One region of the Spirillospora sp. CA-128828 genome, then DNA from elsewhere that is predicted to be linked to it. Evidence: riboswitches for the same ligand, from Rfam matches in the RefSeq annotation. Region 1 holds a riboswitch; the other holds the start of a gene.
What was found. Region 1 has a riboswitch for glycine ahead of gcvP (aminomethyl-transferring glycine dehydrogenase). Riboswitches for the same ligand answer to the same signal wherever they lie in the genome.
Positions count from the first base shown of each region.

Region 2: another riboswitch for glycine. It lies ahead of gcvT (glycine cleavage system aminomethyltransferase GcvT); the one in region 1 lies ahead of gcvP (aminomethyl-transferring glycine dehydrogenase).

Region 1 covers NZ_CP191986.1:4,616,120-4,624,614, reverse strand. Annotated here, with positions in the region: gene ACQPXG_RS22660 (lactate utilization protein B) at 1-759, opposite strand, end outside; gene ACQPXG_RS22655 ((Fe-S)-binding protein) at 822-1,550, opposite strand; gene ACQPXG_RS22650 (DUF5999 family protein) at 1,832-2,035, shown strand; gene ACQPXG_RS22645 (alpha/beta hydrolase family protein) at 2,134-2,751, opposite strand; gene ACQPXG_RS22640 (PPOX class F420-dependent oxidoreductase) at 2,804-3,229, shown strand; gene ACQPXG_RS22635 (tetratricopeptide repeat protein) at 3,245-4,375, opposite strand; gene gcvP (aminomethyl-transferring glycine dehydrogenase) at 4,501-7,383, opposite strand; glycine riboswitch at 7,443-7,554, opposite strand; glycine riboswitch at 7,555-7,649, opposite strand; gene ACQPXG_RS22625 (lysylphosphatidylglycerol synthase transmembrane domain-containing protein) at 7,917-8,495, shown strand, end outside.
Region 2 covers NZ_CP191986.1:7,691,511-7,700,005, reverse strand. Annotated here, with positions in the region: gene ACQPXG_RS36975 (MMPL family transporter) at 1-690, opposite strand, end outside; gene ACQPXG_RS36970 (TetR/AcrR family transcriptional regulator) at 786-1,394, shown strand; gene ACQPXG_RS36965 (LysE family translocator) at 1,430-2,050, opposite strand; gene ACQPXG_RS36960 (L-serine ammonia-lyase) at 2,118-3,491, opposite strand; gene glyA (serine hydroxymethyltransferase) at 3,545-4,801, opposite strand; gene gcvH (glycine cleavage system protein GcvH) at 4,798-5,187, opposite strand; gene gcvT (glycine cleavage system aminomethyltransferase GcvT) at 5,203-6,297, opposite strand; glycine riboswitch at 6,371-6,458, opposite strand; glycine riboswitch at 6,463-6,558, opposite strand; gene ACQPXG_RS36940 (3-oxoacyl-ACP reductase) at 6,652-7,416, opposite strand; gene ACQPXG_RS36935 (aldehyde dehydrogenase family protein) at 7,431-8,495, opposite strand, start outside.

The DNA.
Region 1 (8,495 bases):
CTGAAGGAACACCTCCATGTCATCCCACTCCGGAACGACCTTGTCGATACCGGCGACGGTGATCAGTGTCTCGGGGAGCGTGAGGCACATGCGCCCGGCCCCCTCCGGCTCCAGCAGGACGACCGTGCCGGACTCGGCCACCAGGAAGTCCGCGCCGGTGATCGCGACCCGGGCCCGCAGGAACCGCTCGCGCAGGTGGGCCCGGGCGGCGGCGGCCAGCGCCTCGGGGTCGGCGGCCGGCTCCGGGCCGGCCGCCGGAACCGCGCGCCGGAACAGCTCCCCGATCTCCGCGCGGTCGCGGTGCGCGGCCGGCGCCAGCAGGTGGGACGGGGCGTCCTCGCCGAGCTGGACGATCATCTCGCCGACGCCGGCCTCGCGGACCGTGAGGCCCGCCCGGGCGAGCGCGTCGTCCAGGCCGGTCTCCCGGACCGTCGCGGACGCGCCCTTGACGACGTCCTTCGCACCGGTGCCCCGCACCAGGCCGGTGACGACGCGGCGCGCCTCCGCCGCGTCCGCCGCCCAGTGGACGGTCCCGCCCGCCTCGGTGACGGCCCGTTCCAGCTCCTCCAGGTGGGCGTCCAGGTTGAGGAGGGCCGAGTCCCTGACGGCGCGCCCGGTTTCGCGCAGGTCCTCCCAGTCGGCCGGCTCGCCCGCGGCGGCGGCCTGCCGCTCCCTCATCGCGGCCGTAGCACCGCGCAGGTTGCGGCGCAGCCGGGTGTCGGACAGCGCGGACCGCGCCGCGGCGGAGAACTTCGGCATCGGCAGTGGCACCGGCCCGCTCGTCCCCGGGGAGGACGGCGTCGTCCCCGGGGAGGAGGCCGTCACGACGGCCCCGTCTCGGCGAGGATCTCGGCCAGGTGCATCGTCCGGACGCCGCCGCGCAGCCGGGACAGCGCGCCGCCGATGTGGGCGAGACACGCGTCGTCGACCGCGCAGACCACGTCGGCGCCGGTGTCGCGGATGTGCCGGACCTTGTCGGCGACCATCGCCACCGACACGTCGGAGTTCTTCATGGCGAACGCGCCTCCGAAGCCGCAGCACTCACCGGCGGCGGGCAGGTCGACCAGGTCGAGGCCCTTCACCGCGCGGAGCAGCCGCAGCGGCCGGTCACCGAGGCCGAGGGTCCGCATGGACTGGCAGGACGGGTGGTAGGTGACCCGGTGCGGGAAGTAGGCGCCGACGTCGGTCACGCCCAGGACGTCGACGAGGAACTCGGTCAGCTCGTAGACGGCGAGGCCCTCGGCGGCGCGGGCCAGGCCGGGGTCGCGGGCCGTCCGGGCGATCCTCGGGTAGGCGTCGCGGACCGTGGCGGCGCACGACGCGGACGGCGCCACCACCACCTCGCAGCCCTCGAACGCGGCGGCGTAGGTGCGGGCGAGGCCGGCGGCCTCACGGTGGTAGCCGGCCGTCCAGTGGATCTGGCCGCAGCACGTCTGCCCCGGAGGGAACGTCACCTCGTGGCCGAGCCGCTCCAGCAGGACGGTCACGGCCTTCCCGGTGTCGGGGAACAGCGCGTCATCGAAGCACGCGACGGACAGCGCGACCCGCACCGGCCTCACTCCCCCCACGCCCTGCAAAGCCCGTTCCCCCGCCGAACATCGTAGGGGTTTCAGGCCCCGGCGGCGTGTCGTTCTCCGTCCGTTATCGCGCGGAAGGGAGGCTATTGCCTGGCACCTCGGGGTGAGGGGGATCACAGTCGTCCGGTACTCCGGTACCAACGGACAACCGTCCCAACGGGCTATGGCCGGGCGGATGCGAACCACTTCACACTGGGGTGCGTCAATACAGGAAAGCACCACGACCGACCAGTAGTTGAGACCGGAGGCACACGATGTGCCCGCACCAGCCGCTCTGTCCCTCCCACGACGCACCCGACCGCGACGCCGCCCGCACGCTGGCCTCGCACCCCGAGCAGGGGTGGAGCCTGCTGTGCAACGGTGTCGTGCTCTTCGAGGACACCGGTGAGCTGCTGCCCGACGGGGGAGTCATCGCGCCGCACCGGCCGACGGACCTGCAGACGCCGTCCGCCGCTTGAGCGGTCTCCACGGGGGACTAGTTCAAACGGGTGATCATCCTCGGGGGGCACGCCCACCTGCCCTTGACCTCTGGGCCCGCGCCGGGCCCGGAGGAACCCTACTCCCGGCCCGTCCGCACCGGACGGGCCGCCCACTTTCTCAGCCACGGTTCCACCGCCCGGCCGACCGCCGCGGGGTCCTTGTTCAGGTCGTGCCGCTCCCCGGGCAGCACCGTCACCGCCGCCGCGTCCGCCGGATCGGGCACGCCGAACGGGTCGCGGTCGCCGTTGACGACGAGGACCTCCACCCCCGCCTCCCGCAGCTCGCCCACCCGGGTCTTCTCCGGCCTGCCCGGCGGGTGGAGCGGGAACGCCAGCGCCACCACGCCCGCCGCCCCGGCCGCCGTCGCCGTCCGGCACGCGACCCGCGCCCCGTTGCTCCGGCCGCCCTGGACGAGAGGGACGTCCCCGAACCTCTCCCGCAGCACGGCGACGATCTCCAGCCACGCCTCGTCCTGCTTGACCGCCGAACCGGGCGCCCGGCGTCCGGCGAGCCGGAACGGCTGCGTCACCCGCGCCACGGCGCCGCCGAGCCCGAGCGCCGCCGCCCGGACCGCGAGCAGGTCGGCGGCGTCCACTCCCCCGTTCGACCCGTGCGACAGGACCAGCAGGAACGCCGGGTCGTCGACCTCGTCCGGCGTCACCTCGGCCGGCCCATGCGCCGTCAGGATCTCCATGTGACTCACCGTAGCGGCACCTCCGAATGACCTCTGCGGCAGACTGGGCCGCATGGAACAGATGACCGACAGCGAGTGGCGCGCGTTCGTCATGGAGGGCACCCGCACCGGCAAGGCCGGTGTCACCCGCAAGGACGGCACCCCGCACGTCACGCCGATCTGGTTCGTCCTCGACGGCGACGACGTGCTGTTCAACACCGGCCGCCACAGCATCAAGGGCCGCGTCCTCGCCCGCGACCCGCGCGTCTCCATCTGCGTCGACGACCAGGTGCCGCCGTTCTCGTACGTACAGATCCGGGCCGAGGCGACCCTGGTCGAGGACCTGGACGAGGTGTTCCGGTGGGCCACCGCCATCGGCGGCCGCTACATGGGCGCCGACCGCGCCGAGGAGTTCGGCCGCCGCAACGCCGTGCCCACCGAGTACCTGGTCCGCGCCCGCATCACCAAGGTGGTCGCCGAACGCGCCATCGCCGGCTGACCGGCGGAGGGCGGCTCAGCCCTCCGGCCGGTTCGGGGCGGGGGTTCCCATGGCGAGGCGGAGCCGCTCGGCGAAGCTCTCGTGCAGCAGCGGACCCCACGGATAGCCGTCCGGGACGCGCACCGCCCTGCCGAGCACCTCGTGCGTCTCCCCCGGCCTGCGCTCGCCCGGCTCGTCCGCGTACCGGACGGCCAGCAGCGCGTACATGTGGTCGAGGGCGCCGAACGCCTCGCCCGCGACGGCGGGGAGCGTCCCGTCCGACACCGCCTCCTCGACGACCGGCTCCCACCACAGGTCGCCGGGGTCGCCGTCGTCCTCGGCGTCGCCGAAGTCGCGGCGCAGCCGCGCCCGCACCTGCCCGGCGATGCCCGGGTCGGCGAGCCCGCGCCGCCACGCCTCGGCGGCCTCGCCGCCCCGCCCCCGCAGCGGCAGCGTCCGCGCCAGCAGCTCGGTGGCCAGCGGCCCGACCTCCGCGTCGGCCGGGTCCTCCCCCAGCGCCGCGCCGAACGCGCCGATCGCCTGGTCGAGGTAGGAGATGCCGAGCGCGACGGCCAGCCGCCCGTAGGCGTACGGGGCGGTCTCGCGATCGATCAGCTTCAGCGCCGCGGTCAGGATCCGCTGGGCCCTGGCGGGCTCGCCGCGCTCCAGCAGCCGCTGCGCGAGGTCGTGCGCGGCGGGCGGCCCGTACTCGGGGTCGCCGGTCCCGATCACCGCCTCCCAGTGATCGCGCGCCGCGTCGAAGTCGCCGGCGTCGTCGGCGATCCTGGCGAGGGCCAGATGGGCGGGCGGAAGGTAGGCGGGGTTGCCGAAGTCGACCACGACCCGCCAGGCGGGCGCCGCCTGCTCGTGCTCACCGGCCCGTTCGTGGGTGAGCGCAAGATGGTAGGCGGCCCTGGGGCCGTACTCGGGGTCGGCGGTCGCGATCGCGGCCCGGTCCGCCTCCCGGGCCCGCTCCACCTCCCCGGCGTCGTCGAGGACGACCGCCAGCCCCAGCGCGGCCTGCGCCCGGCAGGACGTCCCGCCCAGGGCGAGCACCTTCTGGAACAGCAGTGCCGCCCGCTCCGCCTCACCGTTCTCGGCGAGGCTCCGTGCCTCCTCGCACAACCGCTCCGCGTCGTCGGATACCGGTTCCGGGGACTCGCTCATCGCTCTTCTGCCCTCTGGGGGTCGGGGTCCGCAAAGAGACTAGCGACCCGGCCCCGCCGCGTCCCGCGACGACACCCCGAAACCCCCAGCAAGATCACTAATCGGTCCGCGGACCGGTTCGCGGCTCAGTCCTCGAAGGCCTCCGGGGGCGGGCAGGAGCAGACGAGGTTGCGGTCGCCGTAGGCCTGGTCGATGCGGCGGACGGGCGGCCAGTACTTGGCCTCGCGGAGGGACGGCAGCGGATAGGCGGCCTCCTCGCGGGTGTAGGCGTGCTTCCAGTCGTCGGAGATCAGGCAGCCGGCGGTGTGCGGCGCGTTCTTGAGCGGGTTGTCCTCGGCGTCGTAGCCGCCGTCGGCGACCCGCCGGATCTCCCGGCGGATCTCGATCATGGCGTCGCAGAACCGGTCGAGCTCGGCGAGGTCCTCGGACTCGGTGGGCTCGATCATCAGGGTGCCGGCGACGGGGAACGAGAGGGTCGGCGCGTGGAAGCCGTAGTCGATGAGGCGCTTGGCGACGTCCTCGGCGGTGATCCCGGTCTCCTTGGTGATCTTGCGGAGGTCGGCGATGCACTCGTGCGCGACGAGGCCGTTCCGCCCGGTGTAGAGGATCGGGTAGTGCGGGCCGAGGCGGGCGGCGAGGTAGTTGGCGCCGACGATCGCGCCCTCGGTGGCGGCGCGCAGGCCGTCCGGGCCCATCATCGCGATGTAGGCCCAGGAGATCGGCAGGATGCCCGCCGATCCCCACGGGGCCGCGGAGATCGGGCCGACGCCGGTCTCCGGGCCGGCCTCCGCGCGGAGCGGGTGGCTGGGCAGGAACGGGGCCAGATGCGCGCGGACGCCGATCGGGCCGACGCCGGGACCGCCGCCGCCGTGCGGGATGCAGAACGTCTTGTGCAGGTTGAGGTGCGAGACGTCCGAGCCGAACTCGCCGGGGCGGGCGAGGCCGACGAGCGCGTTGAGGTTGGCGCCGTCCACGTAGACCTGGCCGCCGGCCTCGTGCACCGCCGCGCACACGTCGGTGATGCTCTCCTCGAAGACGCCGTGCGTGGACGGGTAGGTCACCATGATCGCGGCGAGCCGGTCCCCGTGCTTGCCGATCTTGGCGTGCAGGTCGCCGAGGTCGACGTTGCCGCCCTCGTCGCACCTGACCACGACGACGCGCATGCCCGCCATCACCGCGCTGGCCGCGTTGGTGCCGTGCGCGGACGAGGGGATCAGGCAGACGTCGCGGTGCTCCTCGCCGCGGGACGCGTGGTAGCCGCGGATGGCGAGCAGGCCGGCCAGCTCGCCCTGGGAGCCGGCGTTCGGCTGGACGGAGACCTTCGCGTACCCGGTGATCTCGGCGAGGTACTCCTCCAGCTCACCGATCAGCTCGACGTAGCCGGCGGCCTGGTCGAGCGGCGCGAACGGGTGGACGTCCGCGAACTCGGGCCAGGTGACCGGCTCCATCTCGGCGGTGGCGTTCAGCTTCATCGTGCAGGAGCCGAGCGGGATCATCGAGCGGTCGAGCGCGATGTCCTTGTCCTGGAGCCTGCGCAGGTAGCGCAGCATCGCGGTCTCGGAGCGGTGCGCGTGGAAGACCGGGTGGGTCAGGTAGGGGCTCTCGCGGCGCAGGGCGTCCGGGAACGCCTCGGCCACCTCGCCTGCGGCCTCGCCGGACGCCGTGACGCCGAACGCCTCCAGCACGGCCGTCACGTGCGCGGGCAGCGTCGTCTCGTCGCAGGCGATCCCGACGTGGTCGGCATCGGCGGGGCGCAGGTTGATCCCGCGGTCGCGGGCCGCCGCGACGACCTCGGCGGCGCGGCCGGGCACGCGGGCGAGGACGGTGTCGAAGAACGCCTCGTGGACGACCTCCACGCCCCCGGCGCGCAGCCCGGCCGCGATCTCGGCGGCGCGGCGGTGCGCCCGCTGCGCGATCGCGGCCAGCCCTTCGGGGCCGTGGTAGACGGCGTACATGCTCGCCATCACGGCGAGGAGGACCTGCGCGGTGCAGATGTTGCTGGTGGCCTTCTCCCGGCGGATGTGCTGCTCGCGGGTCTGCAGCGCGAGCCGGTAGGCGGCGGCGCCGTCCGCGTCGACGGACACGCCGACGAGCCGGCCGGGAAGCTGCCGCTGGATGCCCTCGCCGACCGCCATGTAGCCGGCGTGCGGGCCCCCGAACCCGTAGGGGACGCCGAACCGCTGCGCGGAGCCCACCGCGATGTCGGCGCCGGACTCGCCGGGCGGCCGCAGCAGCGTCAGCGCGAGCAGGTCGGCGGCGACGACCGCCCTGGCGCCGCGCTCGTGCGCCTGCGCGATGACCGGCTCCAGGTCGCGGACGGCGCCGGACGTGCCCGGGTACTGCAGCAGCACGCCGAAGAAGTCGCCGTCCGGCAGCCCGGCGGACAGGTCGGCGGTGACCACCTCGATGCCGAGCGGGATCGCGCGCGTCCGGACGACCTCGATCGTCTGCGGGAGCGTGTCGCCGTCGACGAGGAACGTCCCCGGCTCCTTGCGCTTGGAGACGCGGTGCGCGAGGGCCATCGCCTCGGCGGCGGCGGTGCCCTCGTCCAGCATGGAGGCGTTGGCGACGGGCAGCCCGGTCAGGTCGGCGACGACCGTCTGGAAGTTCAGCAGGGCCTCGAGCCGGCCCTGGGAGATCTCCGGCTGGTAGGGCGTGTAGGCGGTGTACCAGCCGGGGTTCTCCAGCACGTTCCGCATGATCACACCGGGGGTGGTCGTCCCGTGGTAGCCCAGACCGATCATGGAGGTGAGCACGGTGTTGCGGGACGCCAGTTCGCGGAGCCGGTCCAGCGCGGCGGTCTCGCTCAGCGCGGGCGGCAGGTCCAGCGGGCGGGAGGTGCGGATCGCGGCGGGGACCGCGTCGTCGATCAGCGCCTCGATGCCGGAGTAGCCGATGGCGGCGAGCATCCTGGCCTGGTCGGCGGCCGAGGGGCCGACGTGCCGGTCGGCGAAGGCGGAACGGGGGTGCTGCGGCGAGGCCACGGGGGCGAAGAACTGGCCGGTCATGGAGAGCCTCCTGGCTGCTGCGGTCGCTCAGGGCCACCGCCGGCGCGGGCCGGCGGCCGGTCTCCCCCTCTGTCATCGGCACCTGAGAGCTTCACCCGCGCGGCGGGGTTTCCCCTTCGGTGAGCCGCCCTTCCCCGCGTGCGGGGATCGACGCCTGCTTTCCAGAGGTGCCTCGCCCGAGCGGTCCTTTTGCCTGAGAGGTTCCGGGGAGGTTGCCCCTTCGGCGCCCCACGCTGGCGGCGTGGGATCTCTCCCGCACAGGGTCGACGGCATGTCCTGGGACGAACCCTACCCAAAGACGCGTCCGCCGCTCCGTCCCGCCCCCGCTGAGGGGTGGGCCCGCGGCCGCGACGCCGTACCGGCGAGTACGATGTGCTCACTCACCTGGGACGGGACGGCCCCGGGCCACGGGGGCGCAACCGGGGGGCCGCCGGGGTGGACACACGTCCGGCCGGGCGGCGGCCCGCTCGACGGCGCGCCGCCCGGTCTGGGACGCTGATCACGATGACGGACGGTCGGGGCGGCGGTACGGCGTGACACAGACCCACGACGGCGCGGTGCGCCGGAGGCAGGGTGCGACCGCCGGGGTGCCCGTGGACGAGCCCGCGCAGCCGGACCGGATCCGCCGTCCGTCCGACGCGATCAGGTTCGCGGCCTCGGTGGTGGGGCTGGCGGCGGTGATGCTGCTGGTGTCGATCGCGCAGCAGACCACGCACGGCCTGCAGACCGACATCGCCGAGGGCACCGCGCACGCGCCGCGGCTGCTGCTGACGCTGGCGACGCTGGTGTCCAGCTTCGGGGTGCTGGCCGTGCCGGTCGCGTTCGGGATCGAGCGGCTCTTCAACAAGGACGGCACGCGCGTCGCGATCGCGCTGCTGGCCGCCGTGATCGCTTTCGGGATCACGGTGGGCCTGGACGACCTGGTGGTGCGGGCGGCCCCCGGCGGCGTGCTGGACTCGCTCATCTGGGGCGGCACGGAGACGGCGCCGGTGCACACCGACATCGCCCCGGTGATCGCGTTCGTCAGCGCGGTCGGGATGGCGGGCCGCGCCCGCTGGCAGGCCGCGACATGGACCATGATCGGGCTGGCGGCGCTGACCGGGCTCACCGCG
Region 2 (8,495 bases), 3.1 Mb from region 1:
GGCGAAGGTCGAGATCTCGGTGACGGCCACGGCGGCCCGCAACAGGGCGAGCGCCCCGAGCACGGCGAACAGCCCGGTCCCGAGCGTGACCAGCGCGGCCGCGACCCGCCGGTACACCAGCCACAGCAGCACGAACACCACCGGCAGGATGATCGCCTCGGCGCGCAGGAAGTCCCGCCGGGACTGCTCCATGACCTGCCGGAAGACCTCGTCGCCGCCGCCGACCTGGACGGTGACGTCGGCGCTCCGCCGGTCGAAGTCCGGCGCGAGGCGGGGCAGCAGTTCGCGGCGCACCCGGTCGGCGTCGCCGGGGGCCCAGGCCAGGACGAGGGCCTGCCGCCCGTCCTCGCTGCGCAGCGTCCGGGTGCCATGGGTCCAGTAGGACCAGGCGTCGCCGATTCCGGGCCGGGCGGCGAGTTCCCGGGTGAGCGCCCGTCCCGCCGCGGCGGCCTCGGGCCCGTCGACGGTGCCGTGCCGCGCGGTGACGAGCAGCGCCACGTTCGGGCTGCCGGTCCCGTAGTCGCGGGCCAGCGCGTCGCGCGCTCGCATCGACTCCGACCCAGGCGCCTCGAAGCGGTTCAGCGACAGCGCGCCGAGCGTGCCCGCGCCGGCGAGACCGGCGACGACCGCCACCAGGATCCCCGCGATCACGACCCACCACGACCGGCGCGCGATCAACCTGCCGAGCATGACCCACCCCCGCTAGACTGAAAACACGAGCGATCACTCGCACTCGGCAGATTACGAGTAGTTGCTCGTATTTGCAATCACGGCAGGGAGCCCGGATGGACCAGACACGGCCGCGGCGGCAGGCGCGCGGCGAACGCCGGATCGCCGGCATCCTCACCGCGGCGGCGGACGTCTTCGCGCGCATGGGGTACGAGAAGGCGACCACCAATGCGATCGCTGCGGAGGCCGGCGTCTCACCGGGGTCGCTCTACCAGTTCTTCCCGAACAAGGAGGCCATAGCCGGGGCGCTCGCCGACCGGTTCGTCACCCAGGTGCGCGCCGCTTACGAGGAGGCGTTCGGCTCCACCGGCTCCGCCGGGCTCTCCCTCGACGACGTGCTCGACCGCGCCGTCGACCCGATGATCGAGTTCAACCTCGCCAACCCGGGCTTCAAGGCTCTGTTCGCGCGTCCCGACATGCCCGCCGGCCTGGCGAAGGCGGTCGAGTCCGTGCACACCGAACTGACCGGGCGCGTCGACGGGCTGCTCGCCGCCCGCGCCCCGGACCTGCCGGCCGCCGACCGCGCCCGCACCGCCGAAGTGGCCATCCGGATCTTCCAGGCGATGGTCCCGCTGGTCGTCGGGTCCGCGGCGGAAGACCGCCCGGCCCTGATCCGCGAGCTCAAGAAGGTCCTGCACGGCTATCTGGCCCCGGTCATCGGCTGACCTGCGCCTCTCCGGAGCCCGGATCCCTGCCGGGGTCAGCGCTCCGCGGCCAGGCGGATGCCCAGGCCGATGAACAGGGTCCCCACCGTGGCGTTGAGCCTGCGGCGGGCGGTGTGCCGGCTGCGCAGCCAGTCGCCGATCCGTCCCGCGAGGACGCCGACCGTGCCGTCCACGATGAACTCCAGCACGATCAGGATGGCGCCGAGGATCGCGAACTGCGCCCACACGTGCCCGAGCCCGGGATCGATGAACTGGGGCAGGAACGCGATCGTGAAGGTGACCATCTTCGGGTTCAGCAGATTGGTCACCAGCCCGTTGAGGTAGGCCCGGCGCCCCGAGACGCCGGCCGGTGCCACGTCCTCGTCCCTGCGGTGCCGGAGCGTCTGGACGCCCAGGTAGATCAGGTAGGCGGCCCCGACGATCCGGACCGCCGTGAACGCGACCGGCACCGCCGCGAAGAGCGCGGCCAGCCCCGCCGCGGCCACGGCGACGTGCACGGCCTCGCTCGTCGCGACCCCCGCCGTCGCGAGCAGCCCCGCCCGGGGCCCGCCCCGCATGCCGCACCCGAGGATGAACAGCATGTCGGGGCCGGGGATCACCATCGCGATGAGGGAGGTCACGAAGAAGATGGCGAGCAGATGAGAATCGACCGGCATGTCGCCGATCATCACACGATTCCGCCCGCGCGCGAAACCCGGGGTTCCGAGGCGGGTGCCCAGGTCGTCAGCATTCGATGACGTTGACGGCGAGACCGCCGCGCGACGTCTCCTTGTACTTGTCGAGCATGTCGCGGCCGGTGTCGCGCATCGTCTTGATGGCCTTGTCCAATGAGACGAAGTGGCGGCCGTCGCCGCGGAGGGAGATGCGGGCGGCGCTGATGGCCTTGATGGCGCCGACCGCGTTGCGCTCGATGCACGGGACCTGGACGAGGCCGCCGACCGGGTCGCAGGTGAGGCCGAGATTGTGCTCGATGCCGATCTCCGCGGCGTTCTCGACCTGTTCGGGGGTGCCGCCGAGGACCTCGGTGAGACCGGCGGCGGCCATGGAGCAGGCGGAGCCGACCTCGCCCTGGCAGCCGACCTCGGCGCCGGAGATGGAGGCGTTCTGCTTGAACAGGACGCCCATCGCTCCGGCGGTGAGGAGGAAGCGGACGACGCCGTCGTCATCGCAGCCCGGGACGAAGCGGTCGTAGTAGTGCAGGACGGCCGGGACGATGCCCGCGGCGCCGTTCGTCGGGGCGGTGACGATGCGGCCGCCGGCGGCGTTCTCCTCGTTGACGGCCAAGGCGAAAAGGGTGACCCAGTCCATCGCGTGGAGAGGGTCGGCGGCCTTCTCGGTCGTGAGCTGGCGGTGCAGCTGCGGGGCACGGCGGCGGACCTTCAGCCCGCCGGGCAGCAGGCCCTCGCGGTCGCAGCCCCGGGTGACGCAGGCGCGCATCACATGCCAGAGGTTCAGGAGGCCGTCGTGGATCTCGCGGGACGTGCGGCCGAACGCCTTCTCGTTCTCCAGCATGAGGGCGGAGACCGACAGGCCCGTCTCGCGGCAGCGTTCGAGGAGTTCGGCGGCCGTGTCGAAGGGGTGGGGCAGGACGGTGTCGTCGGGCTTGATGCGGTCGGCTCCGGTGGCGTTCTCGTCCAGGATGAAGCCGCCGCCGACCGAGTAGTACACCTTCGCGCGCAGTTCGCCGCCCGAGGGGTCAAGGGCCGTGAAGCGCATCCCGTTGGGGTGGCCGGGCAGCGACTTCTTGCGTTCGAAATGCAGGTGCTCGTTGACCACGAAGGGAATGTCGTGGTCGTCGAACAGACGTAGCGCGCCGCGCTCGCGGACGGCCCGGAGGCGGTCGTCCACCCGGTCGACGTCGACCAGTTCGGGTTTGTCGCCTTCGAGGCCCAGGATGACGGCCTTGTCGCTGCCGTGGCCCTTCCCGGTGAGGCCGAGCGAGCCGTAGAGAACGACCTGGACCGAGGCGGTCTTCTCCAGCAGCCCGTCTCGTTCGAGGCCGCGGGCGAAACGGTGCGCGGCGGCCATCGGGCCGCCGGTGTGGGAGGACGACGGTCCGATGCCGATCTTGAACAGGTCGAAAACGCTGATGGCCATGCGCTACCCCGTTGTGGCTGTGCCCCCTCCGGGACGGAGGGGGCACGGTGACGTCAGAGGTTCGGGTACAGGGGGTGCTTCTCGGCGAGGGCCGTCACGCGCGCCGCCAGGGCGTCCCGGTCGTAGGACGGCTGGAGGGCCAGCGCGATGACGTCCGCGACCTCGGCGAAGTCCGCGGCGGTGAAGCCGCGGGTGGCGAGGGCGGGCGTGCCGATCCGCAGACCGGACGTGACCATCGGCGGGCGCGGGTCGTTCGGCACCGCGTTGCGGTTGACCGTGATGCCGATCTCGTGCAGGCGGTCCTCGGCGTCCCGTCCGGTGAGCTCGGAGTCCACCAGGTCGACCAGCACGAGGTGCACGTCGGTCCCGCCCGTCAGCACCTTCACGCCGGCCTTGGCGGAGTCCTCGGCGAGGAGACGCTCGGCGAGCAGCCGCGCGCCCTCGACGGTGGCCTCCTGCCGGGCCCTGAACTCGTCCGACGCGGCGATCTTGAGGGCGACCGCCTTCGCGGCGATCACATGCTCCAGCGGGCCGCCCTGCATGCCCGGGAACACCGCGGAGTTGATCTTCTTGCCGTACTCCTCGCGGGCGAGGATCAGGCCGCCGCGCGGTCCGCCGAGCGTCTTGTGCGTCGTGGTCGTGACGATGTCGGCGTACGGGACCGGCGACGGGTGCAGGCCGGCCGCGACCAGGCCCGCGAAGTGCGCCATGTCGACCATGAGCAGCGCTCCGACCGAGTCGGCGATCTCCCGGAACGCCGCGAAGTCGAGCTGCCGCGGGTACGCCGACCAGCCCGCCACGATCATCTTGGGCCGGTGCTCGGCCGCGAGCGAGGCGACCTCGTCCATGTCGACCAGGCCGTCCTCGGCGCGGACGTGGTACGGCACCACGTTCAGCACCTTGCCCGAGTAGTTCAGCCGCATCCCGTGCGTGAGGTGCCCGCCGTGCGCGAGGTCGAGGCCGAGGATGGTGTCGCCGTGCTGGAGCAGCGCGAAGTAGACCGCCGTGTTGGCCTGGGCCCCGCTGTGCGGCTGGACGTTCGCGTGGTCGGCGCCGAACAGCTCCTTGGCCCGGTCGATGGCCAGCTGCTCGGTGACGTCGACGTACTCGCAGCCGCCGTAGTAGCGCCGGCCCGGGTAGCCCTCGGCATACTTGTTGGTGAGGACGGAGCCCTGCGCCTCCAGCACCGAGACCGGCGCGAAGTTCTCCGACGCGATCATTTCGAGGGTGTTCTGCTGCCGCCGCAGCTCGGCGGTGACCGCCTCGGCGACCTCCGGGTCCGCGGTCGCGAGCGAGTCGTACAACGTCATGACTCCTCGATCAGCTTGTCGTAGGCGGCGGAGTCGAGCAGGTCGCCCGGCTCCTCCGAGATGCGGACCTTGAAGATCCAGCCCTCGCCGTACGGGTCGTCGTTGATGACCTTCGGCTCGTCCACCACGGCACCGTTGATCGCGGTGATCTCGCCGCTGACGGGGGAGTAGATGTCGCTGACCGACTTGGTCGACTCCACCTCGCCGCACGGCTCGCCCGCCTCGACGGCGTCGCCCTCGGAGGGCTGCAGCTCGAGGTAGACGATCTCGCCGAGGGCGTCGGCGGCGTGCGCGGTGATGCCGACCGTGACGATGCCGTCCTCGCCGCCGAGGCCCGACACCCACTCGTGCTCCTCGCTGTAGCGGAGCTCCTCAGGAACGCTCACGATCACTTCTCTCTTTCAGGAACGCTTGTAGAACGGCAGCTCGACCACGTCCACCGGCTCGTGCCGGCCGCGGACGTCCACGGCGAGGCCCGTCTCCCCGACGCCGCTGTCGAGGTAGGCCATGGCGATCGGCGTGCCCAGTGTGGGCGACGGGGCGCCGCTCGTCACGACCCCGCACGGCGTGCCGCCGGACGTGACGACCTGGTACCCCTTGCGAGGCGCGCGACGCCCCCGCGCGACCAGCCCCACGAGCCTACGGCCCGGCGGGGTCTGCGCCTGCGCCGCCAGGGCGGTCTTTCCGACGAAGTCGCCCGGCTTGTCCAGCTTCACGACCCGGCCGAGGCCGGCCTCGAACGGGGTGGTCTCCGCGGTCAGCTCGTTCCCGTACAGCGGCATGCCCGCCTCCAGGCGCAGCGTGTCGCGGGCGGACAGCCCGGCCGGGACGACCCCGTCCACCGCGGCGAGCGCCCTCCACAGCGCGACGGCGTCGGACGCGTCCACGAACAGCTCGAAACCGTCCTCGCCGGTGTAGCCGGTGCGGGCGACGAGCGCGTCGACGCCCGCGACCCGCCCGGCGAGGATCGCGTAGTACTTGAGGCCGGCGAGCGGCGCCTCGGTGAAGCCTTCGAGAATCGTCTGCGAACGCGGGCCCTGCAGGGCGATCAGCGCGTACGACGCGGAACGGTCCTCCACGGCGGCCTCGAAGCCCGCGGCCCGCTCGGTCAGCGCCTCCCGGACGACGGCGGCGTTCGCGGCGTTCGCGACGACCATCCAGGTGTCGTCGGCCAGCCGGTAGACGATCAGGTCGTCCAGGACGCCGCCGTCCGGCCCGCAGATCATCGTGTAGCGGGCCTTGCCGACCGGCATCGGCGACAGGTTCCCGACCAGCGCGAAGTCGAGCGCGGCGCCCGCGCCCGGACCGGAGAGGAAGATCTCCCCCATGTGCGACAGGTCGAACAGCCCCGCCCCGGTGCGGACGGCCTGGTGCTCGGCGGTCTCGCTCGCGTAGCGCAGCGGCATCAGATAGCCGGCGAAGTCGACGAGATTCGCGCCGAGGTCCTGGTGGACGTCGTGCAGCGGCGTCTTCTTGGGGATCGGATCGGCGGACATGGGTTCGGCTCCTTCGTCACGGGCGCGCGTGGTCCATCGTCCCACTCGCGCACCGGGCGTCTCGGTGCCTCCCCCTCTGTCATCGGCGCCTGAGAGCTTCACCCGCCTGCCCGGCGGGCTTTCACCTTCGGCGGGGGACCGCGGTCCCCGCTTTCCAGAGGTCGCCTGGCCCGTGCGGTCCGTGGGCCTGAGAGGTTCCGGGGAGGATTTGCTCCTTCGGCGTCCCCGGCCGGCTGCCAGGGACTCTCCCGCACGGGATCATCGGCGGTGTCGATTATTGCATTTCTCTCCCCGCAGACCCAAGGGCCCCTGCTGTGCTCATGGCAGGTTGCCGCGGGGTTGTGGCAGCTCACCTCACAGCGGGGTGACGTAGGCGCCGGAGATGCCGCCGTCCACGAGGAACTCCGAGGCCGTGATGAAGGACGCGTCGTCCGACGCCAGGAACGCGACGGCCGCGGCGATCTCGGACGCCTCGGCGAACCGTCCCACCGGGACGTGGACGAGCCGCCGCGCCGCCCGCTCCGGATCCTTGGCGAACAGTTCCCGCAGGAGGGGAGTGTTGACCGGGCCGGGGCACAGCGCGTTGACCCGGACGCCCTGCCGCGCGAACTGCACGCCCAGCTCCCGCGACATCGCCAGCACGCCGCCCTTGGACGCGGTGTAGGAGATCTGCGACGTCGCCGCGCCCATCTTGGCCACGAACGACGCCGTGTTGATGATCGAGCCCTTGCCCTGGTCGAGCATGTAGGGGATGACGTGCTTGCAGCACAGGTACACGCTCGTGAGGTTGACCTCCTGGACGCGTTTCCACGCGTCCAGGCCCGTCTCCAGGATCGAGTCGTCGTCCGGTGGGGAGATGCCGGCGTTGTTGAACGCCACGTCGATGCGCCCGTAGGCGTCGTGGACGGTCCGGAAGAGCGCCGCGACCTCGTCCTCCACGGTGACGTCCACCTTGACGAAAAGGCCGTCCAGCTCGTCCGCCGCGGTCTTGCCGGCGGTCTCGTCCACGTCGGCGACGACGACCCGGGCGCCCTCCTGTGCGAAGCGGCGCACGGTGGCGAGGCCGATGCCGCCCGCGCCGCCGGTCACGACGGCCACCCGGCCCTCCAGACGCTGCATGGATGTCACTCCTGTCATTGCTCGGTGGAGATGAAGACGTTCTTGGTCTCGGTGAACGCGTCGAGGGCGTCCGGGCCGAGCTCGCGGCCGAGGCCCGACCGCTTGAACCCGCCGAACGGCGTCCAGTAGCGGACGGCCGAGTGCGAGTTCACCGACAGGTTCCCGGCCTCGACGGCCCGGGACGCGCGCAGGGCGCGCCCGACGTCGCGAGTCCAGATCGAGCCGGACAGGCCGTAGGGCGTGTCGTTGGCGAGCCGGATCGCGTCCGCCTCGTCCTCGAACGGGACGACGGTGACGACCGGCCCGAAGACCTCGTCCTGCCAGGACGGAAGCGCCGTGCAGGACGGCCCGGCCAGTACGGTCGGCGGGAACCAGAACCCCGGTCCCTCCGGCGCCGACCCCCGGATCAGCACAGGCGCGTCGTCCGGGACGTACGAGGCGACCTTCTCCCGGTGCGCCGCGCTGATCAGCGGCCCCACCTCGGTCTTCTCATCCCGGGGGTCACCGACCACGACCCCCTGGACGGCGGGCTCCAGGAGTTCGAGGAACCGGTCGTACACCGGCCGCTCCACGAGGATCCGGGAGCGCGAGCAGCAGTCCTGCCCGGCGTTGTCGAACACCGCGGAGGGCGCGGTCGCGGCGGCCTTCTCCAGGTCGGCGTCGGCGAACACGATGTTGGCGTTCTTGCCGCCGAGCTCCAGCGTCAGCCGCTTCACACCCGGCGCGCACGCCGCCATGATCTCCGTGCCGACCCGCGTCGACCCGGTGAACACGATCTTCCGGACGTCCGGGTGCTCCACCAGCCGCCGTCCCGCCACCGGGCCCGCGCCCGGCAGCACCTGCACCACGCCTTCGGGCAGCCCGGCCTCCAGCGCCAGCTCGCCGACCCGCCGCGCGGTCAGCGGTGTCAGCTCGGCCGGTTTGACGATGACGGCGTTGCCCGCCGCCAGCGCCGGCGCCAGCCCCCAGCCCATGATCGGCATCGGGAAGTTCCACGGGACGATCACGCCCACGACACCGAGCGGCTCCGCGAACGTCACGTTCAGACCGCCCGGCACCGGGATCTGCCGTCCGGCGAG